3 regions of the Streptomyces sp. NPDC058751 genome follow, and region 2 is predicted to be linked to each of the others. Evidence: riboswitches for the same ligand, from Rfam matches in the RefSeq annotation. Region 2 holds a riboswitch; each other region holds the start of a gene.
What was found. A riboswitch is a leader RNA that binds a small molecule or an ion and turns the genes downstream of it on or off. The one in region 2 is predicted to bind S-adenosylmethionine.
Positions count from the first base shown of each region.

Region 1: linked by a shared signal. The riboswitch ahead of ACFW6B_RS25495 (aminotransferase class V-fold PLP-dependent enzyme) and the one ahead of ACFW6B_RS03125 (ABC transporter substrate-binding protein) in region 2 are both predicted to bind S-adenosylmethionine.
Region 3: linked by a shared signal. The riboswitch ahead of thrC (threonine synthase) and the one ahead of ACFW6B_RS03125 (ABC transporter substrate-binding protein) in region 2 are both predicted to bind S-adenosylmethionine.

Region 1 covers NZ_JBHYPZ010000029.1:38,870-46,554, reverse strand. Annotated here, with positions in the region: gene ACFW6B_RS25500 (Lrp/AsnC family transcriptional regulator) at 1-269, shown strand, start outside; gene ACFW6B_RS25495 (aminotransferase class V-fold PLP-dependent enzyme) at 309-1,670, opposite strand; SAM riboswitch class IV at 1,858-1,974, opposite strand; gene trpD (anthranilate phosphoribosyltransferase) at 2,060-3,124, opposite strand; gene ACFW6B_RS25485 (cytochrome bc complex cytochrome b subunit) at 3,296-4,936, opposite strand; gene ACFW6B_RS25480 (Rieske 2Fe-2S domain-containing protein) at 4,933-6,003, opposite strand; gene ACFW6B_RS25475 (c-type cytochrome) at 6,000-6,809, opposite strand; gene ACFW6B_RS25470 (heme-copper oxidase subunit III) at 6,874-7,494, opposite strand.
Region 2 covers NZ_JBHYPZ010000002.1:209,037-216,721, reverse strand. Annotated here, with positions in the region: gene ACFW6B_RS03130 (DUF1684 domain-containing protein) at 1-597, shown strand, start outside; SAM riboswitch class IV at 717-830, shown strand; gene ACFW6B_RS03125 (ABC transporter substrate-binding protein) at 1,277-2,896, shown strand; gene ACFW6B_RS03120 (ABC transporter permease) at 2,899-3,858, shown strand; gene ACFW6B_RS03115 (ABC transporter permease) at 3,855-4,778, shown strand; gene ACFW6B_RS03110 (dipeptide ABC transporter ATP-binding protein) at 4,760-6,493, shown strand; gene ACFW6B_RS03105 (LLM class flavin-dependent oxidoreductase) at 6,490-7,542, shown strand.
Region 3 covers NZ_JBHYPZ010000018.1:31,359-39,043, reverse strand. Annotated here, with positions in the region: gene otsB (trehalose-phosphatase) at 1-770, shown strand, start outside; gene ACFW6B_RS18315 (trehalose-6-phosphate synthase) at 1,205-2,662, opposite strand; gene ACFW6B_RS18310 (glucosyl-3-phosphoglycerate synthase) at 2,742-3,686, opposite strand; SAM riboswitch class I at 3,892-4,048, shown strand; gene thrC (threonine synthase) at 4,066-5,364, shown strand; gene ACFW6B_RS18300 (MoaD/ThiS family protein) at 5,361-5,636, shown strand; gene ACFW6B_RS18295 (cold-shock protein) at 6,078-6,281, shown strand; gene groL (chaperonin GroEL) at 6,626-7,685, shown strand, end outside.

The sequences.
Region 1 (7,685 bases), on a different contig from region 2:
TCGTCCTCATCAAGACCAGCGTGGACCGGATCCCCGAGATCGCCGAGTCGATCGCGTCGCTGGAGAGCGTCAGCGAGGTCTTCTCCGTCACCGGCACCTACGACCTGATCGCCATGGTCCGGGTCCAGGCCCACGACGACCTGGCGGACGTCATCCCCGGCAGGATCAGCAAGATCCCGGGCGTCGAGGCGACGGACACGCACGTGGCGTTCCGTACGTACTCCCAGCACGACCTGGAGGCGGCGTTCGCGATCGGCCTCGACAACTGACCGGCGCGGCGCCGCCTCCGGGCGGGGCTCCCGTGGGCGTCAGACCGCCGGGACGCAGCGGCCGTCCTCGGTGCGGTACTGCCAGCGCGCGCCGTCCCTGACGAGCTCGCGCACCGCGCGGACGAACCGCTCGACGTGCTCGTCGGGGGTACCGGCCCCGAAGCTGACGCGGATGGCGTTGAGGGACTTCTCGCCCGGGGCGGCCTCGGGTGCTCCGCACTCCCCCTGGGTCTCCGGTGCGCTGCCGAGCAGCGTGCGGACGAGCGGGTGGGCGCAGAAGAGGCCGTCGCGCACCCCGATGCCGTACTCGGCGGAGAGCGCGGCCGCGAAGTGCGAGCTGTTCCAGCCCTCGACGACGAAGGAGATGACGCCGACCCGAGGGGCGTCGTCGCCGAAGAGGGACAGGACCCTGACCTCGGGGACCTCGGCGAGACCCGCGCGGACGGTGCGGATCAGGTGCCGCTCACGGGCGACGAGCTTGTCGAAGCCCTCCTCGGTGAGCGCCTTGCAGGCCGACGCGATCGCGTAGGCGCCGATGACGTTCGGGGAGCCGGCCTCGTGGCGGGCGGCGCTGTCGTGCCACTCCACGTCCACGCCGCCGTCCTCGCGCCGGGTGACCCGGCGGCTGGCGCCGCCGCCCGCGAGGTACGGGTCGGCCTCGCGCAGCCAGTCGGAGCGGCCCGCGAGGACGCCGGAGCCGAAGGGCGCGTACAGCTTGTGCCCGGAGAAGGCGACCCAGTCGACGTCGAGGTCCTGGACCGACACCGGGTGGTGCGGGGCGAGCTGGGCCGCGTCGAGGACGATGCGGGCGCCGTGGGCGTGCGCGGCGGCGGCCAGCTCCCGCACCGGCCACAGCTCGCCGGTGACGTTCGAGGCGCCGGTGACGCAGACCAGGGCCGGTCCGTAGGGGTCACGGGCCGCGAGAGCGCGTTCCAGGGTGTCGACGGCCTCGCCCGGGGTGCGCGGGGCGTTCAGGTAGGTCACCCGGGCGTCGCGCCAGGGCAGCAGCGAGGCGTGGTGCTCGGTCTCGAAGACGAAGACCTGGCAGTCGGCCGGGAGGGCCGCGGCGAGCAGGTTGAGCGAGTCGGTGGTGGAGCGGGTGAAGACCACCTGGTCGCCGGTACGGCAGTCGAGGAACTCCTCGACGGTCCTGCGGGCGTTCTCGAAGAGGTCGGTGGACAGCTGCGAGAGGTAGCCGGCGCCCCGGTGGACGCTGCCGTAGTACGGGGCGTACGCGGCCACGTCGTCCCACACCCGCTGGAGGGCGGGCGCGCTGGCGGCGTAGTCGAGGGCCGCGTAGGTCACCTCGCCGCCGGTGACGAGCGGGACGGTGACATCCCGGCCGAGAACGGGCAGCGGGGCACAAATGCTCTGGTCGGCGGCAACGGTGGAGACAGACATGGCGAGCTCCTGTGAGAGGCAGGCGGGATCACCGCGCGAGCCGGCCGCCGGAAGGCGGCGCTCGGCGCGGGAAAAGGTGAAAAGGGGTGTGCGGAGGCGGGGCTCGGCGCCCTAACGCATTCGCTTGCTCACAGAAGGCTCCCTCGAACGACCAGGACCCCTGGTTGTCCGCCCGGAGAGCGGGAGGGGTCCGCGCTTGCCGTGGGCCTCGCTGCCCACGACCTGGTCTTCACCCGGGGCACCCCGCCACGGACGGAGGGTTGCCGGACAGCCGGCCGGGGCCTGATGGCTGTCACTCATGACCTGGTACAGCATCCTGCCAGAGGATCTTCCGCGCGCAAGACGCAGTCCGGATGCTGGACTGCGTCCCGCGCGTTCCCCGGGGAGGATCAGGCGTTGCTGGCGGCCACCCAGCGCTCCAGGGTGCGCCTCGCCGCCCCGGAGTCGATCGCCTCGGCCGCCCTCTCCATCTGGTCGCGGAGCTGCTCGGCGAGCGGCGCGCCGGTCTGGGTGAGGGCCACCAGGGCCGCCGCCGAGTTCAGCAGGACGGCGTCCCGTACGGCCCCCTTCTCGCCGTCCAGCAGGCGCCGGGCGACCTCCGCGTTGTACGAGGCGTCGGCGCCGCGCAGGGCCTCCACCGGGACGATGCCGAGCCCCACGTCGCGGGGGTCGAAGCGCTCCTTCGTGACCTCGCCGTCGCGGACGATCCAGACGTCGGAGCCCCCGGTGGTGGTCAGCTCGTCGAGGCCGTCGTCGCCGCGGAAGACGAGCGAGGAGTTGCCGCGCTCGGCGAACACGCCCGCCACGATGGGCGCCATCCGGGGATCGGCGACACCGACCGCCTGGGCTTTCACCCGCGCCGGGTTGGTCAGCGGTCCGAGCACGTTGAAGGTGGTCCGGATGCCCAACTGGCCGCGGGCCGCGGCGGCGTGACGCAGCGCCGGGTGGAACTTGACCGCGAAGCAGAAGGTGATCCCGGCCTCCTCGGCCACCTCGGCGACCCGCTTCACCGGCAGCTGGAGATTGACGCCGAGCTTCTCCAGGACGTCCGACGAGCCGGACGCGGAGGACGCGGCCCGGTTGCCGTGCTTGACGACCTTGGCGCCGGTGCCGGCCACCACGATCGAGGACATCGTGGAGATGTTGACGGTCTTCGCGCCGTCGCCGCCCGTCCCGACGATGTCGACGGTGCTTCCGGGCACCTCGATCACGTTGGCGTGCGCGTACATCGCCCGGACGAGTCCGGTGATCTCCTGGACGGTCTCGCCCTTGGCGCGCAGGGCCACCATGAACCCGGCGATCTGCGCGTCGGTCGCCTCGCCGCTCATGATGCGGTCCATCGCCCAGGCCGTGTCGTCCGCGCTCTGGTCGCGGCCCTCGAGCAGGCCGTTCAGTACCGCGGGCCAGGAACGGCCCGCCGCGGTGTCGCCTCCAGCGGGGTTCACAGCGCTCATGGTCGCTCCTGGGTTCGTCGGTCACGCGGTCGCGGGTGACACGGTCGTGGGTGACGCGGGGTGGATCACCCCGCACCACCGGGTGAGAGTCCACCCTATCCAGCCCGGGGGACGGCGAAGAGCCCCGTCCATGTCATGGACGGGGCTCCAGCCGTGGCGAACAGCCGGGGATCAGTGGTGGCCGTGGCCGCTCGCGATCTCCTTGTACTCCTCGACGGTGGGCTTGGGGATCTGGCCCTCGTCGCCGTAGAAGCCCTTGCTCATCTTGGCGCGCAGCTTCTGCGTGCCCGAGACCTTGCGCTCGACACCGTTCTCGTCGACCGTCGGGCCGATCTCGACCGGCTTGTACTGCTCGTGCGCGGTGAGCGTGTGCAGCGCGTCCTGGCTGAGCGGCTCGTGGACCTCGATGAACTCACCGTGCGGCAGGCGCTTGATGATGCCCGACTCACGGCCGTGCAGCACCTTGTCCCGGTCCCGGCGCTGGAGGCCGAGGCAGATCCGCTTGGTGGCGATGAAGGTCAGCACCGGCACGACGAAGAACGCGATCCGGACGAACCAGGTGATCGAGTTGATCGACAGGTGGAAGTGCGTGGCCCACAGGTCGTTGCCACCGCCGACGAGCAGGACGAAGTACCAGCTGATCCAGGCGACGCCGAACGCCGTCCGGGTCGGGACGTTGCGCGGGCGGTCCAGGATGTGGTGCTCGCGCTTGTCGCCGGTGACCCAGCCCTCGATGAACGGGTAGACCGCGATCGCGACCAGGACCAGCGGGAAGATGACCAGCGGGATGAACACGCCCAGGACGAGCGTGTGACCCCAGAGGTTGATCTCCCAGCCCGGCATGACACGGATCAGGCCCTCGGAGAAGCCCATGTACCAGTCGGGCTGGGCTCCGGTGGACACCTGGTCCGGACGGTACGGGCCCAGCGCCCAGATCGGGTTGATCGAGGCGATCGCCGCGATGACCGCGATGACACCGAAGACCAGGAAGAAGAAGCCTCCGGCCTTGGCCATGTAGACCGGCAGCAGCGGCATGCCGACGACGTTGTTGTTCGTCTTGCCGGGACCCGCGAACTGCGTGTGCTTGTGGTAGAAGACCAGGATCAGGTGGCCGACGACCAGGCCGAGCATGATGCCCGGCAGCAGCAGCACGTGCACCGAGTAGAAGCGGGCCACGAAGTCGCCGCCCGGGAACTCGCCGCCGAACAGGAAGAACGACAGGTACGTGCCGACGATCGGCACGGACAGGATCGCGCCCTCCATGAAGCGGACACCGGTGCCGGAGAGCAGGTCGTCCGGGAGCGAGTAACCGGTGAAGCCGGTGAACATGCCGAGGACGAACAGCAGGAATCCGAAGACCCAGTTGACCTCACGGGGCTTGCGGAACGCACCCGTGAAGAACACGCGCATCATGTGCACGAACATGCCGGCGAGGAAGATCAGCGCGGCCCAGTGGTGGATCTGACGGATCAGCAGACCACCGCGCACATCGAAGGAGATGTGCATGGTCGAGTTGAACGCCTCGGACATCAGCTGGCCCTGCAGCGGGACGTAGCTGCCGTGGTACTCCACCTCGTTCATCGACGGGTGGAAGAACAGGGTCAGGTACACACCCGTGAGGATGATGATGATGAAGCTGTAGAGGCAGATCTCACCCAGCATGAACGACCAGTGGTCGGGGAAGATCTTGCGCATGTTGGCCTTGGCCAGGGAGTAGATCCCGAGGCGGCCGTCGGCCCAGTCGGCTACCCGCTCACCGGCGGGCGCCTTCTCGCGCGAGGGGCGCGAGTCGGAGGTGGTGGTAGTGCTCATCCGCGCTCCCAGAATGCAGGACCGACGGGCTCCTGGAAGTCGCTGAGCGCTTCGAGGTAGCCCTCAGCGTTCACACCGATCTGCAGCTGCGGCAGGGCGTGACCGGCCGGGCCGAAGATGACTCGGGCTCCGTCGGAGAGGTCGAAGGTGGACTGGTGGCACGGGCACAGCGCGTGGTGCGTCTGCTGCTCGTACAGGGAGATCGGGCAGCCGACGTGGGTGCAGATCTTCGAGTACGCCACGATGCCCTGGTAGGACCACTCGAGTTCCTGCTTGTCTTTGATGTCCTGCGGCTGGAGCCGGACGATCATCAGGGCCGCCTTGGCGATCTCCTTCTGGAAGTCCTCGTCGTGCTCCTCCAGGCCCTCGGGCTTGGCGAAGGTGAGCGAACCGACGGCCAGGTCCGAGGGACGCAGCGGCTCGTTCGTGTTCATGTTGACGAGGAGCTTGCCCTTGGACCACAGCGTGTGGCGCAGCTTCGTGCCGGGCAGCGGGCCGAGGTCGCGCAGCAGCACGACGCCGGAGAGCGGGAACAGGGCCAGCGCGCCGAACATCGTGTTGCGGATCAGCTTGCGGCGGCCGAGCGCGGACTCCCTGGCACCGTCCCTGAAGTCGGCCATGACCTTGGCCTTGACCTCGGGCGCCGCCTCGATCGGGTGACGCTCGTCGGCGATCTCCACGTCGGACATCAGGGTGCGGGCCCAGTGGACCGCGCCCGCGCCGATCGCGAACAGCGCCACGCCGAGGGTCATGCCCAGCGCGAAGTTCAGTGCGCTGATGTGCCCGAGCGGGAAGATGTAGACCGACTTGTCGGCCGGGATCGCCACGTAGGAGGCGATGAAGCCGACGGTGGCCAGCATCGACAGCACGAACAGCATCGCGACCAGACGCTCGGACCGCTTGGCGGCCCGCTCGTCGATGTCCTGGATGCGGTGCTCGTGGGGCGGCAGCCCCGGGTCCGCGAACGGGTTCTGCTCGTCCGCGACGGCTACCGGAGCGTGACCGGCGTGGTCGTCGGAGGCCCGCTCGGCGGGCACGTTCTCTTCTGGAATGTCTTGGCTACTCATGACTTCTTGGCCTTTGCGGTCCGAGCGGCGACCCAGACGGCGACGGCGACCAGGGTTCCGAGACCGAAGATCCAGCCGAACAGTCCCTCGCTGACCGGCCCGAGGCCGCCCAGCTCGAGACCGCCGGGGCTCTCGGTGTCGTCACCGTTGACCGCGTCGAGGTACGCGATGATGTCCTGCTTGTTCTTCTCCGTCAGCGTGGTGTCGGGGAAGGACGGCATGTTCTGCGGGCCCGTCTGCATGGCCTCGTAGATGTGCTTCGGGTCGACACCCTCCAGGGTCGGCGCGTACTTGCCGTGCGTCAGCGCGCCGCCCTTGCCGGTGAAGTTGTGGCACTGGGCGCAGTTCGTACGGAAGAGTTCGCCGCCCTTGGCGATGTCCGCGCCCTCGGGGCTGACCTGGTTCTTGGTCGGGATCGCGGGACCGGCGCCGAGCGAGGCGATGTAGGCCGCGAGCTGGTCGATCTCGGCCTGGGTGTAGATCACCTTCTTGCGCGGGATCTGGGCGCCCGGCTGCTGGGCCGGCATACGGCCGGTGCCGACCTGGAAGTCGACCGCCGCGGCGCCGACACCCACCAGGCTCGGACCGTCGGAACTGCCCTGACCGCCGGTTCCGTGGCAGCTTGCGCAGCCCACGGAGTACAGCTTCTGGCCCTCGGTGATGCCGAGGGACTGGGCGGTTTCATCGGCTTGCGCCTTGCCCGCGGGCGCGAACGCGGCGTACAGCCCCCCGGTGGCCGCCAGCGCGAGGAGTAGGACGACGACCGCCGCCAGCGGATGGCGTCGTCGTGCGGAGAGCTTTTTCACGGATTACCCCGGTGTCAGGATCTTCTGCGTCGGTGCTTCTGGATGTTTCGGGCGGTGCGCCCGATTACTTGATCAGGTAGATCGTGGCGAAGAGGCCGATCCAGACGACATCGACGAAGTGCCAGTAGTAGGACACGACGATGGCGGCGGTCGCCTGCTCGTGAGTGAACCTCCGAGCCGCGTAGGTGCGACCGAGGACCAGCAGGAAGGCGATGAGTCCGCCCGTCACGTGCAGTCCGTGGAAGCCGGTGGTCAGGTAGAACACCGAGCCGTACGGGTCGGAGGAGAGCGTGAGCCCGTCCTTCGTGACCAGTTCGGTGTACTCGAAGACCTGACCGCCGATGAAGATCGCACCCATGACGAAGGTGACGATGAACCACATCCGGAGCTTCTTCACGTCCCCGCGCTCGGCGGCGAACACGCCGAGCTGGCAGGTCAGGGAGGAGAGCACCAGGATGGTGGTGTTCGTCGCCGAGAACGGAAGGTTCAGGCTGTCCGCCATTTCCTTCCAGTGATCCGGCCCGGTCACCGATCGCAGGGTGAAGTACATCGCGAAGAGGGCCGCGAAGAACATCAGCTCGGAACTCAACCAGATGATGGTTCCGACGCTGACGAGGTTCGGTCGATTGACCGAGGGGTGCGCGTGCCCGGTTTCTACTGTCGTTGCTGTCGCCACGACCGACATTATGTCGGTCGCTTATCCCGCCCTCACGCCGGGGGGTGCCGTTCGGGGTGTTGACCGGGTGTGTCCAGCCCGGATGGACCATCGAAGCCCTGTCCGAACCGGTGTTGACGAGGTGTTCAAGGGAGTAGCATCCGCGCATCGGGCCGGGGACGATCAGCCCGATGCGCACGATGTCCGTACGACGCTGACGT
Region 2 (7,685 bases):
GGCGGAACACCGGTGCGCGGTGAGCACCGCTTCGGCGTACTGCCCGAACGCGGTGGTGCCGAAGCCGTCTGGAAGGACGCCGTCATCGAGGTCGCCAAGCGGGGCGGCCACGACATCGTGCGCCCCCGGCACCCGGACGCGCCGCTGCGCACGGCCTTCACCGGGACGCCCGCCTACGCCCCCGACCCGCGCTGGGCCGTGACGGGCCGTTACGTCCCCTTCGACGAGCCGCGGCCCACCACCGTGGGAGCCGCGGTCGAGGGCCTGGAGCACGTGTACGACGCTCCCGGCCGGATCGAGTTCGAGCTCGGCGGACGCCCCCTGGCGCTGACCGCGTTCCCCGGACACGTCCCGGGCGGGCTCACGGTCCTGTTCACCGACGCGACCTCCGGAGTCACCACCTACGCCGCCAACCGGACCCTGTCCGTCGAGGCGCCCGCCGCCGACGGCACGGTCGTCCTCGACTTCAACCGCGCCGCCAACCTGCCCTGCGCCTACACGGACCTGGCCACCTGCCCCCTGCCCCCGGCGGAGAACCGGCTGCCGGTGGCGATCGAGGCGGGCCAGAAGATCCCGCGCGAACGCGGCGGTTCCTGACCCGTGTTCCCCTACGGGGCGGGCGTCCACCGGCTGTCCCGGTGGCCGGCCCGGCCCCCGCGGCGGAGTCGGGACCCGCCATTGACGTACGCGAGAAGCGCTCCGTACGATCACGAAACGGCATTGAGTGTCAGCGTCAAGCCCTGGCTCGCTGACCGGCAACCCTCCCGCGCGGTGGGGTGCTCCAGGTGAAAGCCCGGCGGGACCGGTGACGGTCCCCGCAAGCGCGTGGCCCCGTGACCGGGGCCGGAAACAGGGAGGACCGTCATGCGGCACGCCGGTGGCCCCGACGCCTCCTTCGCCGTCGCCGTGGTGTTCTCCCGGCTGGCGCGCCGACGCCACATCGATCTGAAGCGCTCGACCAGCTGCCTCTGTCGGGCCTGACGCCCCTTCCCACCACCGGGCGCTGACGGGCCTCCCGTCGACCACCTGCGTACGTGCGGCCCGCCGCCGTCGACGCCCGTGGTCACCCGTCGCGGCGTGCGTCCCGCCCGGTTGCCGCTTCTTCCCGGTCCTTCCGATCCGTCTTCCGCCCGGCCCTGTCCGCACGGCACTCCCGCACGGCACTCCCGCACAGCGCTCCCGCACCGGCACCGCGCCCGGTGCGGGCGCGCACACCGGTGCGCGGTCGTGCCCGCGCGGTGCCCCGTGCCCGGCGACCCCAAGAGGAGAACCCTCCGTGAGAGCACTTCCGGATTTCCGATCACCCCGATGGACGGCGGTCACCGCCCTCGTCACCACCGGCGTGCTGCTGGCCGCGTGCGCCTCCGGCACCGACGGCCCCGGCGCCGGAGGCGGCAAGCCGCGCTCCGGCGGCACCCTGACCTTCGCGGTGGGCTCGGACGCCGGATGCGTGGATCCCCAGCAGGTCGGCAGCAACGACACGATCTACTCGGTGCGCCAGGTCGTGGACTCCCTGACGGACCAGGACCCCAGGACCGGAAAGATCGTGCCGTGGCTGGCCGAGCGCTGGGACGTCAACGCCGACACGACGGCCTTCACCTTCCACCTGCGGTCGGGGGTCACCTTCAGCGACGGGTCCCCGCTGACCGCCCAGGTGGTCAAGGACAACTTCGACGCCGTTCCGGAACTCGGTGTCCTGGGAACGCTGGCCCAGGGCTACCTCAGCGGCGTCAAGAGCACCGAGGTGGTCGGCCCGCTCACCGTCAAGGTCACCTTCCGGCAGCCCAACGCCCAGTTCCTGCAGGCCACTTCGACTCACTCGCTCGGGATCGAGTCGTCCGCGAGCGTGAAGAGGTCCCCGCAGCGGAAGTGCAGTGACGGGGTGGTCGGGTCCGGACCCTTCGTGCTGAAGCGGTACGTGCAGAACCAGTCGGTCACCCTGGACAAACGCCCCGGCTACGCCTGGGGTTCCTCCCGGTGGGACAAGAAGGGCGAGGCGTACCTGGACCGGCTGGTGTTCAAGGTCGTGCCGGAGGCGGGTGTGCGCGCCGGCAGCCTCCGGTCCGGCCAGGTGGACGCGATCGGCAGCGTGGGCCGGGCCGACGAGGCGGCGCTCAAGGGCGGTCAGGCCGCCTTCCTGAGGCGGGCCAACCCCGGAATCGTCTTCGGTCTTGGGTTCAACAACACGCGGCCGGTCCTGAAGGACGCGAGGGTCCGGCGGGCGATCCTGGCCGCCGTCGACCGCGAGCAGATCGCCGGTACCGTCTTCCCCACCGGCACCCGGGCGGCGACCAGCGTCCTCTCGCACACCACTCCCGACTACACCAGTCTCGCCCCGGAGCTGGCCTTCGACGCGGCCAAGGCGAAGTCCCTCCTGGAAGAAGCCGGTTGGAGGACGGGCGCCGACGGCATCCGCTCCAAGGACGGCAGGAAGCTGCGCCTGACCGTCGACTGGGTTCCCAACGCAGCCACGAACCAGCCCGCGTTGGAGCTGGTACAGCAGCAACTCAAGGCGGTCGGCGTCCAGGTGGTCCTCAAGCAGCTCCAGCTCCCCCAGCTCACGCCGATACAGCAGTCGGGCGCGTACGACGCGATCTGGGGGAACATCACCCGCGCCGACCCCGACATCCTGCGCAGCTCCTTCTCCACGAAGCTCGCCAACTTCTACCGTGTGCCGCCGAGCGGCCTGGACACGACCCTGGCGGCACAGGCGGCGACCGCCGACCCGGCCGAGCGCGGCCGGCTGGTGGCCCGGGCACAGCGGTCGATCGTGCGCGAGGCGTACAACGCGCCGGTGGTGGAGCTGCAGACCCAGCTGGGCGTGTCCACGAAGGTGCACGGCCTCGCCTTCGACGCCTCCAGCCGGATCCAGTTGCACGACACCTGGATCGGCTGACCGTGCGCGGCTACGTGGTCAAACGGCTCGCGCAGGCGGCCGGGGTGCTGTGGGCGGCGTACACCGTGTCGTTCCTGGTGCTGTACTTCCTGCCGGGCGATCCGGTCACGGCGATGGCCGGCGCGGGTATGGAGTCGGGACAGGTCGATCCCCGGCGGATCGCCGCCCTGCGGCACGAGTACGGCTTCGACGAGCCGGTGCTCGCGCAGTACGCCGACTACCTGGGCCGGGCGGTGCGCGGGGACTTCGGCGACTCGGTCGCCACCGGCCGGCCGGTCGCCTCGACGCTGGCCGACGCGCTGCCCCAGACCCTCCAACTGACGAGTGCGGCACTGCTGTTCGCGGTGCTCCTCGGTGGCGGACTGGCGGTGGCGGCGACGTACACCACACGGCGCTGGCTGCGGCAGCTCCTTCTGTCGCTGCCGCCGCTGGGGGTGTCCGTCCCGACGTTCTGGGTGGGGCTGCTGCTCGTCGAGGCGTTCTCCTTCCGGCTGCGCTGGCTTCCCGCGTTCGGCAACGACGGGGTGCGGGGGCTGGTGCTGCCGGCGCTGACGCTGGCGGTCCCGACCGGCGCCCAGATCGCGCAGGTGCTGGCCAAGAGTCTGCTCACCGCGCTCGACCAGGCGTACGTGGAGACCGCCCGCGCCAAGGGCGCGGGCCGGTGGCGGGTCCATCTGCGGCACGCGCTGCGCAACGCCTCCCTCCCGGCGCTGACGGTCGTCGGCCTCCTGATGGGGCAGCTGATCGCAGGTTCGGTCGTCGTGGAGACGGTGTTCTCCCGTGACGGCCTGGGCCGCGTCACCGCGGCGGCCGTCACGGCCCAGGACATCCCGGTGGTGCAGGGGGTGGTGGCGTTCGGTGCGCTGATCTTCGTGACGACGAACCTGGTCGTCGACCTGGTCTATCCGCTGCTCGACCCGCGGATCGTGGTGGCCCCGGGCGGAAGGGCGGGTGCCGCATGAGCCAGGGCCTCGTCCATGACACGTCCGAGTCCGCGCCCGGCCAGGCCCGGCCGGTCGGCACGGTGCCGGATCCCGGACCGGGGCGCCGTGCCGGCGTACGGCGGGTGCTGCGGTTCCTGGTGCGCCGTCCCGGTCTGCTGCTGTCGGCCGCCGTCATCGTGCTGGTGGTGCTGGCCTCGTTCCGGCCGCGGCTGTTCACCTCGCGGGACCCGCTGAAGGGAGTGCCCGAGCAGAACTTCCGCCCTCCGAGCGGCGCGCACTGGTTCGGCACGGACGAACTGGGGCGCGACGTGTTCTCCCGGGTGGTGCACGGCGCCCAGCTGTCCCTGAAAGCGACGCTGATCGCGGTGCTGGTGGCCTTCGTGGTGGGCGGTCTGATCGGCGTGCTCGCCGGGTTCGTCGGCCGCTGGGTCGACGACGTGCTGATGCGCTTCGTCGACGTCCTGCTGTCCATCCCCGCGCTGTTCCTGTCACTGGCCCTGGTGACCGCGCTGGGGTACGGGACGGTGAAGGTGGCCGTCGCGGTCGGCATCGCGAGCGTCGCCTCCTTCGCCCGGGTCGCTCGCGCCGAGGTGCTCCGGGTGCGCCAGGCGGTGTTCGTCGAGGCGTCGCGCTCCTGCGGGTCACGCTGGTACACGGTGCTGGGCCGGCACGTGCTGCCCAACGCGGCGGGCCCGGTGATCGTCCTGGCCACGCTCGACTTCGGCGCCTCCGTCCTGGCCGTGTCGGCGCTGAGCTTCCTCGGCTACGGCGCTCCCCCGCCCGCCCCGGAGTGGGGCACGTTGATCTCCGAGGGCCGCAACTACCTGGCCAACGCCTGGTGGCTGACCGCGCTGCCCGGACTGGCGATCGCCGCGACCGTCCTGGCCACCAACCGCGTCGCGCGGGCCCTGGACGGCGAATGGTCCCGGCAGCGGTGACCGACGAGAGCGAGAACGGTGAAAGGAGCGAGAACGGTGAAAGGGGCGAGGACGTGACCACACCACTGCTGGAGATCCGCGGCCTGTCCGTGTCGTACCGCACCCGCGGCGGCACCGTGCCGGCCGTCCGGGGCGTGGACCTCGACGTGTGGCCGGGGCAGGTGACGGCGGTGGTCGGGGAGTCCGGCTCGGGCAAGAGCACGACGGCGCACGCGATCACCCGTCTCCTGCCGGACACCGGGAGCATCGACGCGGGCACGGTCCGCTTCGGCCGGCACGACCTGGCCACGCTGTCGGAGCCGGAACTGCGCACCGTGCGCGGGGCGCGGATCGGACTGGTGCCCCAGGACCCGACCGTGTCGCTCAACCCCGTCAAACGGATCGGTGAACAGGTCGCCGAGGTGCTGCGCATCCACGGTCTGGCGACCCGCCGCTCGGCCGCCGCCGAGGCGATCGCCGTCCTGGACCGGGCCGGACTGCCCGACGCCGCCGTCCGGGCCCGGCAGTACCCGCACGAACTCTCCGGCGGTATGCGGCAACGCGTCCTGATAGCCGTCGCGATCGCCGCGCGCCCCGAGCTGATCATCGCCGACGAGCCGACCAGCGCGCTCGACGTCACCGTGCAGCGGGTCATCCTCGATCACCTCCAGCGCCTCGCCGAGGAGTCGGGCACGGCGGTCCTGCTGGTGACCCACGACCTCGGGGTCGCCGCCGACCGGGCGCAGCGGCTGGTGGTGATGGCACAGGGGCGAGTGGTGGAGGCGGGCCGCACCCGTGACGTCCTCGCCGGTCCCCAGGACGCGTACACGCGGCACCTGCTGGCGAGCGCCCCGAGCATGAGCGCCCTACGCCGCCGCCCTTCCGTACCGGCGGCCACGGCGAGGGCGGCTCCCCTGCTGGAGGCACGCGGCCTCGTCAAGGAGTTCCGGCTGCCCCGCACGGCCGACGGGCCCCGGACGCTGCGCGCGGTCGACGACGTCAGCTTCGCCCTCCGGCGCGGACAGACCCTCGCCCTGGTCGGCGAGTCGGGCTCGGGCAAGTCCACCACCGCCCGGCTGGTGCTCCGGCTCGCCGACGCGACCTCCGGGCAGGTCCTGCTCGACGGCGCCGACGTCAGCGCCGCCACGGGCGCCCGCGCCAGGCAGCTGCGCCGCCGTGCCCAGCTCGTCTACCAGAACCCGTACGCGTCCCTCGATCCGCGCTTCTCCGTCGGTGAGGTGATCACCGAGCCGCTGCGCGCCTTCAGGGTCGGCGACCGTGCCTCCCGGCTCGCGCGGGCCCGCGAACTGCTCGACCGGGTGGCTCTTCCGACGGCCTTTCTGGAGCGCCGGCCCGCGGAACTGTCCGGCGGGCAGCGTCAGCGGGTGGCGATCGCCCGCGCGCTCGCCCTCTCCCCCGACCTGGTGGTGTGCGACGAGCCCGTGTCCGCGCTCGATGTGTCGGTGCAGGCCCAAGTACTGGAACTGCTGGTCGAGTTGCAGGCCGGCACGGGGGTGGCGTACCTCTTCATCTCCCACGACCTGGCCGTCGTGCGCCAGATCGCGCACCAGGTCGCGGTCATGCGGGCCGGCCGCGTCGTGGAGACGGGCCCTCCGGAGGATCTCTTCACCCGCCCCCGCCACGCGTACACCCGCGAGCTGCTGGCGGCCATCCCCGGCGGGCGGGTCCCCTCCCCCGCCGGAACCGTCACGAGCCGAAGGGCCGGTGCCTCATGAGCACTCCCGCCATCACCTCCCTGGCGTTCCTCACCCCGGGCAACTTCGCCGACGACGACCCGTACACCGGCCTGGAGGAGACGCTCCGGCTGTTCGAGTACGGCGAGCGGGCGGGCTTCGACGGGGCCTGGATCAGGCAGCGGCACCTCGAACACGGCGTCGCCTCGGCGGCCGTGTTCCTCGCCGCGGCCGGTCAGCGCACCGAGCGGATCGAACTCGGCACCGCCGTCATACCGATCGGCTACGAGAGTCCCTTCCGCCTCGCCGAGGACCTGTCGCTGGCCGACGTCCTGTCCCGGGGCCGGCTCCAGGTCGGCTTCAGCACCGGGATGCCGCACGCCGAGCTGCTCGGCGACCTGGTGCACGACGGTGACTGGCGCGGCTTCGACCTGTCGTACGGCAGGATCGCCCGCGTCCTCGGCAATCTGCGCGGCGACCACCTGGGCGGCCCGGACACGGTCATCCACTCGCCGGGCAACGTCCAGCGTCCCCGTCTGCAACCGCACAGTCCCGGTCTGGCGCGCCGCGTCTGGTACGGCGGCGGGAGCCTGCGCTCGGCCCGCTGGGCGGCGGAGAACGGCCTGAGCCTGCTGACCGGCAACATCGTCACCGGCGAGGGGACCGACGACTTCACGACGGCCCAGCTGAATCTGCTGGCCGAGTACCGGCGGGCGCTGCCCCCGCGGGACGCGGAGCCTCCGGCCCGGGTGGCGCTGGGCCGGGTGATCGTGCCCCTCGACAGCGCGGACGCGGCCGGGCGGGCCCGCTACCGCGCCTACGCGGCGAGCCGTCACGCGCGGACGCTGGCACCCCAGGGCCCGAAGCGCACGCTGTTCGCCCCCGACGTGGTGGGCACCGCCGAGCAGATCCTGGAGCAGCTGACCGCCGACCCGGTCCTCGCGCAGGTGTCGGAGCTGCGCCTCGAACTGCCTTACGAGTTCCACCGGGAGGAGTACGAGCAGATCCTGCACGACACCCTCCACCTGGTCGCCCCCGAGCTGGGCCGGCGTCCGGATCCCGACCGCCGGACGACCCGCGTTGGCCGGTAATCATCGGGGCGTCGGGCGCCCTCCCTCCCGCGGCGGCCATATTTCCTATCGATTTACTAGGAAACCATTGACCGCGCGTCCGGCGGATGCGCAGGATGATGTACATGCCCCCCACGCAGCAGCGACTGGTTCGCCGTCGGCAC
Region 3 (7,685 bases), on a different contig from region 2:
GCCCCGCCCGGACGGTCGTCGCACTCGACTTCGACGGAACCCTCGCCCCCATCGTCCCCGACCCCGACAAGGCCCGCGCGCACCCCGACGCGGTCCCCGCGCTCTCCGCCCTCGCCCCCAAGGTCGCCTCGGTCGCCGTCGTCACCGGCCGCCCGGCCGGTGTGGCCGTGCGCCACGGCGGCTTCGCGGGCGTGGCCGGTCTTGAGCACCTGGTCGTCCTCGGCCACTACGGCGCCGAGCGCTGGGACGCGGTCAGCGGCACCGTCACCGCCCCCGCCCCGCACCCCGGCGTGGCCGCCGTCCGCGCCGAGCTGCCGGGGTTCCTCGACACGATCGGTGCCTGGCAGGGCACCTGGATCGAGGAGAAGGGCCGGGCCGTCGCCGTGCACACGCGCCGCGCCGCCGATCCCCAGGCCGCGTTCGAGGCGCTGCGGGGGCCGCTGGGCGAACTGGCCGCCCGGCACGGTCTGATCGTCGAGCCGGGCCGTATGGTCCTGGAGCTGCGCCCGCCCGGTATGGACAAGGGTGTCGCCCTCCTGGAGTACGTGCGTGAGGTCGGGGCCGAGGCCGTTCTCTACGCGGGTGACGACCTGGGGGACCTGCCCGCGTTCGCCGCCGTCGACAAGCTTCGCTCCGACGGGGTTCCCGGGCTGCTGGTGTGCAGCGGCAGCTCCGAGGTCGCCGAACTCGCCGAGCGCGCCGACCTGGTGGTCGACGGGCCCGCCGGGGTCGTGCGCCTCCTCTCCGCCCTCGCGGCCGAACTCGCCTGACCCCACTGCTCGTTGGCCGGGCGGGGCGGGGGCGGCAAGCCTTTTTCGCCCCCTCCGCCCCTACCCTTCCCGTCCCCGGGGCTCCGCCCCGGACCCCACTCCTCAAACGCCGGAGGGGCTGGATCGTGCACCCGGCGACTCCCGTACCGGGGGCTCCGCCCCGGACCCCGCTCCTCAAACGCCGGAGGGGCTGGAACGTTCCCCGGAGGGGCTGAAGCGTTCCCCGGCCGGGGCTGAAAATCGCGCCTGCGAGGGACTGCGCCCAAACCACCGCACACCCGCACCCGGGATCCGGCGGGAGGGGCCGTGCCGGTACATCACATGCCCGTCGCCACCGACGGTCACATCTCCGTCCAACGGCGACGGGCGGATGTACCGGCACGGCCCCGACCCACCCACCGGCCCGGCACCGCACCCGCGCCCCCCGCTTCCGCTCAGGCCTCCAGTTTGCGCAGCTGGTCCAGGAACCACTGGGCCGGCGGGAGGGCGGTGGCCGCGGCGGCGAGCCGTTTGGTGCGTTCGGCGCGTTCGCCGGGCTGCATGACGAGGGCCTCGTGCAGCGCCCGCGCCGTGCCGGTGATGTCGTACGGGTTCACGGAGATCGCGTCCTCGCCCAGTTCCTCGTACGCCCCCGCCTCCCGCGACAGGACCAGCGCGCAGCCCTCGTCGGAGACGACCGGGATCTCCTTGGCGACGAGGTTCATGCCGTCCCTGATGGGGTTGACGAGGGCGACGTCGGCCAGCCGGTAGGCGGCGAGCGAGCGCGCGAAGTCGTCCTTCACGTGCAGCACCACCGGGGTCCAGCCGGGCGTCCCGTAGCGGGAGTTGATCTCGTCGGCGAGCCGTTGCACCTCGGCCGTGTAGTCCCGGTACACCGCGAGGTCCTGCCGCGAGGGATAGGCGAACGCCACGTGGACGACCCGCTCGCGCCACTCGGGGTGGTCGTCGAGGAGCCGCCGGTACGCCAGCAGGCCCCGCACGATGTTCTTGGACAGCTCGGTCCGGTCGACGCGCACGATCGTCCTGCGGTCCGCGCCGATCTCCTCGCGCAGCGCGGCCATCCGTTCCCCGACGTCCGCGCGGTGCGAGCGCTCGCGCAGGAACTCGGCGTCCGCGCCGAGGCCGTGCACCCCGACGCGGGTCTCGCGCACGGGAACCCCGGCACCGTCCAGGTGCTCGACCGTCCGGGGGACGCCCGAGGGCCAGGTGGCGCGGTAGTCGCCGGGGTCGGTCGCCTCCGCGCAGCGCATGAACGCCGTCGCCCACCGCCAGGTCAGGAAGGCCACCCGGTCCGCGCCGAGCATGCCCGCCATCAGCTCCGAGCGGATGTCGTCGGGGAGGATCCGGAAGTAGTCCTCCGGCGCCCACGGGGTGTGCGAGAAGTGCCCGATGCGCAGGTCGGGACGTAGCTCGCGGAGCATCCCGGGCACCAGACACAGGTGGTAGTCCTGCACCAGCACGGCCGCGCCCTCGGCGGCCTCTTCCGCCAGCGCCTCGGCGAAGGCGCGGTTGTAGACCCGGTACGACTCCCACTGGCGCCGGAACTCCGTGTCGAAGACCGGCTCCAGCGGGGTCTGGTAGAGCAGGTGGTGGACGAACCACAGCACGGAGTTGGCGACGCCGTTGTACGCGTCGGCGTGCGTGTCCGCGTCGACGGCCAGCATCCGTACGCCGTCCTCGTGGACCCCCCGCCGGACGGCCTCCCGGTCGCCGTCGCCGAGCGCGGAGCAGACCCAGAGGGCGCCCGCGTCCGGCCCGATCGCCGAGAGTCCCGAGACGAGGCCGCCGCCGCCGCGTCCGGCGTCCAGCGAGCCGTCCTCCCGTACCTGGTAGGTGACCGGGCCGCGGTTGGAGGCGACCAGAATCCTGTGGGCACCGTGCGTTGAAGCCATGCCTCGAAACCTAGCCCCGTCTCGAAACGCTCAAACGCGCCCTTCGGCCGTATGCGATGCCCGGCCGTTCAGGGCCTGACTACGCGGCTTCGCGCGCCTGGTACTCGGAGATCTCGCTCATCGGCGGCCTTTCCTCCGTGTCCACGGAATAGGTGCGCGGCCGGAAACCGTCGCGGTCGCGCTCGAACTGGGTGAGGGAGGGGCGGATCAGATGACCGCGCGCCAGCCGGAGCTGCGCGGTGCGGTAGATCGCGGCGGCCATGCGGCCGAGCGCCTGGCCGTCCTGGTGGCGGTGCTTGCGCACCCCGACGTCGACCTGGGCGAGCGCGTCCAGGCCCACCAGGTGCAGGGCGTCGACGAGCATGCCCAGTTCCACGCCGTAGCCGACGGGGAAGGGGAGCTGTTCGAGCAGTGAGCGGCGGGCCGCGTACTCGCCGCCGAGCGGCTGGACGAAGCCGGCGAGCTGCGGCCAGTGCATGTTCAGCAGCGGGCGGGCCATCAGCTCGGTGACCCGGCCGCCCTGCCCGCCCCCGCCGGCCAGCGGGCGGTCGTACATGGCCTTGACCAGGTCGACGCCCGGCTCGGTGAGCAGCGGGCCCACGATCCCGGCGACGAAGTCGGACGAGAACTCCTTGAGGTCCGCGTCGACGAAACAGACGATGTCACCGCTGGTCACGAGCAGTGACCGCCACAGCACCTCGCCCTTGCCGGGCACGGCGGGGATGCGCGGGAGGATGTCGTCGCGGTGCACGACCCGCGCGCCCGCGGCGGCGGCGACCGCGGCGGTGCGGTCCGTCGAGCCGGAGTCGACGACGACGATCTCGTCGACGAGGGGCACCTGCTGCATCAGGTCGTGGCGGATGATCGCGACGATCTCGCCGACCGTCTCCTCCTCGTTGAGCGCGGGCAGCACGACGCTGACCGTCGACCCGGCGACGCGTTTGGCCGCCATGAGCTTGTGGAGCGGTCGGTCGGTCACGGACCAGGAGCGTGTGCTCAGCCAGCTTTCGACTTCTCTCAGCACCGTCTGCGGCTCCTCACTGATTGATCACACGCCGTCATCGGCGTGCCCCGCTGCGGCCAGCGGCAGAACGATTGGCTCGTCTCGCGGTTCGGACGACTATCTCAACTGTCCTGGCCTTCGGTTACAGTCTTGAACAACGCGCATGACCATCGCATGTCCTGGATCGTCGGCGCGTATCGCGTTCAACAGTCCAACAATCAAATACCGCTCATCCAGAGGGGCAGAGGGATACGGCCCGATGAAGCCCCGGCAACCCTCCAGCCGGTCTCGTACCGATCGATGTCGATCGCGTCGCGAGGCTCCCGGCTAGGGAAGGTGCCAAATCCGTCTCACGGCGAAGTGCGTCGTGAGGAAGATGAGGAGAAAGGGCCTCGCCTCCATGGCTGCGCAGACAGTTGCAAGCACCACGAACTCCGCCGACGCGGTAGACCTCGGTCCCGCCGCGGCGCTTTCCTGCCGGGAGTGCGGACACCGCGTCCCGCTCGGCCCGGTCTTCGCCTGCGAGGAGTGTTTCGGCCCGCTGGAGATCGCCTACGACTTCTCGGCCTACGACGCCGAGGAGCTCCGCAAGCGCATCGAAGCGGGACCCGCGAACATCTGGCGCTACGCGCCGCTGCTGCCCGTCCCCGCGGACGTGGCGGACAAGCCGAACATCAACCCCGGCTGGACCAAGCTCGTCCAGGCCGACAACCTGGCCCGCGAGCTGGGCGTCGAGGCCGGGAAGCTCTTCGTCAAGGACGACTCCGGCAACCCGACGCACTCCTTCAAGGACCGTGTCGTCGCCCAGGCCCTCGAAGCGGCCCGCGCCTTCGGGTTCACCACCCTCTCCTGCTCCTCCACCGGCAACCTCGCCGGAGCGGTGGGCGCCGCGGCCGCCCGCGCCGGCTTCCGCTCCTGCGTGTTCATCCCGCACGACCTGGAGCAGGGCAAGGTCGTCATGGCCGCGGTCTACGGCGGCGAGCTCGTCGGCATCGAGGGCAACTACGACGACGTGAACCGTTTCTGCTCCGAGCTGATCGGCGACCCGGCCGGCGAGGGCTGGGGCTTCGTCAACGTCAACCTGCGGCCGTACTACGCCGAGGGCTCCAAGACGCTGGCGTACGAGATCTGCGAGCAGCTCGGCTGGAAGCTCCCCGACCAGCTCGTCGTGCCGATCGCCTCCGGCTCCCAGCTCACGAAGATCGACAAGGGGCTCCAGGAGCTGATCAAGCTCGGACTCGTCGAGGACAGGCCGTACAAGATCTTCGGCGCCCAGGCCGAGGGCTGCTCCCCGGTGTCCGTCGCCTACAAGGCCGGCCACGACGTCGTACGGCCGCAGAAGCCGGACACCATCGCCAAGTCGCTCGCCATCGGCAACCCGGCGGACGGACCGTACGTGCTGGACATCGCGCGGCGCACCGGCGGCGCGGTGGAGGACGTGGACGACGAGCAGATCGTCGACGCGATCAAGCTGCTCGCGCGCACCGAGGGCATCTTCGCGGAGACGGCGGGCGGTGTGACCGTCGGCGTCACCCGCAAGCTGATCGAGAACGGACTCCTCGACCCGGCCCTCACCACGGTCGTGCTGAACACCGGCGACGGCCTCAAGACCCTGGACGCGGTGGCCTCCGACACCGGGCTGACCGCGACCATCCGTCCGAACCTCGACTCCTTCCGAGAGGCTGGCCTCGCATCATGAGCGTCAACGTCCGCATCCCCACCATCCTGCGCACCTACACCGGTGGCGCCGCCGAGGTGAAGGCCGAGGGCACGACCCTCGCCGAGGTCATCGCCGACCTGGAGAAGAACCACACGGGCATCGCCGCGCGCGTCCTGGACGACCAGGGCAAGCTGCGCCGCTTCGTGAACGTCTACGTCAACGACGACGACGTGCGCTTCGAGCAGGGCCTGGAGACGGCGACCCCGGACGGCGCGGGCGTCTCGATCATTCCGGCGGTCGCCGGAGGCTGATCGTTACCCTGGGTAATGTAGAACACATCGCGTTCACAGAATTGCCTCCTCCGTGAGACAAACGGAGGGGGCAATTCTGTTGGGTTGAGCGCGCTAGAGTTGGGGAAGTCGCCTCCATTTGGATGTTGGTTTCATGCCGGACGCATATGAGTGGGCGTTCGTCGGCCGACAAGAAGTAGCCAAAGTGGCTCACCTTTTTGGGCATTTTATGGCATTTATGGGGTCCGACTTGCCCCGAATCCTTGCGCATTCTCCGCATATCATTGATCAGCCATGCCCGGAATTCTCGTCCGATTGACCTGTTGCAGAGGGCAGTTGGACAGATACATTCAGCCGCGGTCGACGCGTTCCGGCGCACACCCCCAACCGTTGGGGGGTGAGGTCTGACCCGGATCCGCGAAGTGTGGATCTGTGCAAGGGCCAGTAATAGGGGAGTTAGGCATGGCTCAGGGCACCGTCAAGTGGTTCAACGCGGAGAAGGGGTACGGCTTCATCGCGGTCGACGGTGGTGCGGACGTCTTCGTGCACTACAGCGCGATTCAGATGGACGGCTACCGCACCCTTGAAGAGGGTCAGCGAGTGGAGTTCGAGATCTCGCAGGGCCAGAAGGGTCCGCAGGCGGACATGGTCAAACTCGCCGTCTGATCGGGCGCGAACGACCACCGACGCACTCACGCACGAGGGGCCCGCATCCCACCGGGGATGCGGGCCCCTCGTGCGTCCTCCGCCCATGTGCCTGCGGGTGCCCTTGCCGCGGGCCCCGCGCAGGGGCGGGCCAGGGGTCTGTTTTCGGGAGGGGCGCTTGCACTCGCAGGGGTCGAGTGCTAATCATTGGCGTTAGCACTCTCCGAGTGAGAGTGACAGAACTTGGATCGGGCCGGCGAGGTCCACGGGCCTGTGGGGCAAGGAACCACAGGGCTCGAGGGCCGTCCGTCGCGGGCGCGGGCGCGATCCGGAGCAATCCACCCCGTCCGGGAGGACCACTTCACATGGCCAAGATCATCGCGTTCGACGAGGAGGCACGGCGCGGTCTCGAGCGCGGGATGAACCAGCTCGCCGACGCCGTCAAGGTCACCCTCGGCCCCAAGGGCCGCAACGTCGTCCTCGAGAAGAAGTGGGGCGCGCCCACGATCACCAACGATGGTGTTTCCATCGCCAAGGAGATCGAGCTCGAGGACCCGTACGAGAAGATCGGCGCCGAGCTGGTCAAGGAAGTCGCCAAGAAGACGGACGACGTCGCCGGTGACGGTACGACCACCGCCACCGTCCTCGCCCAGGCGCTCGTCCGCGAGGGCCTGCGCAACGTCGCCGCCGGCGCCAACCCGATGGCCCTCAAGCGCGGTATCGAGAAGGCCGTCGAGGCCGTCTCCGGTGCCCTGCTGGAGCAGGCGAAGGATGTCGAGACCAAGGAGCAGATCGCTTCCACGGCCTCCATCTCCGCCGCCGACACCCAGATCGGCGAGCTCATCGCCGAGGCGATGGACAAGGTCGGCAAGGAAGGCGTCATCACCGTCGAGGAGTCCCAGACCTTCGGTCTGGAGCTGGAGCTCACCGAGGGCATGCGCTTCGACAAGGGCTACATCTCGGCGTACTTCGCCACCGACATGGAGCGTATGGAGGCCGTCCTCGACGACCCGTACATCCTGATCGCGAACTCCAAGATCGCGAACGTGAAGGACCTGCTCCCGCTCCTGGAGAAGGTCATGCAGTCGGGCAAGCCGCTGCTGATCATCGCCGAGGACGTCGAGGGCGAGGCCCTGTCGACCCTGGTCGTCAACAAGATCCGTGGCACCTTCAAGTCCGTCGCCGTCAAGGCCCCGGGCTTCGGTGACCGCCGCAAGGCCATGCTCGGCGACATCGCCATCCTCACGGGCGGCGAGGTCATCTCCGAGGAGGTCGGCCTCAAGCTGGAGAACGCGGGTCTGGACCTGCTGGGCCGCGCCCGCAAGGTCGTCATCACCAAGGACGAGACCACGATCGTCGACGGCTCCGGCTCCGCCGACCAGGTCGCCGGCCGTGTGAACCAGATCCGTGCCGAGATCGAGAACT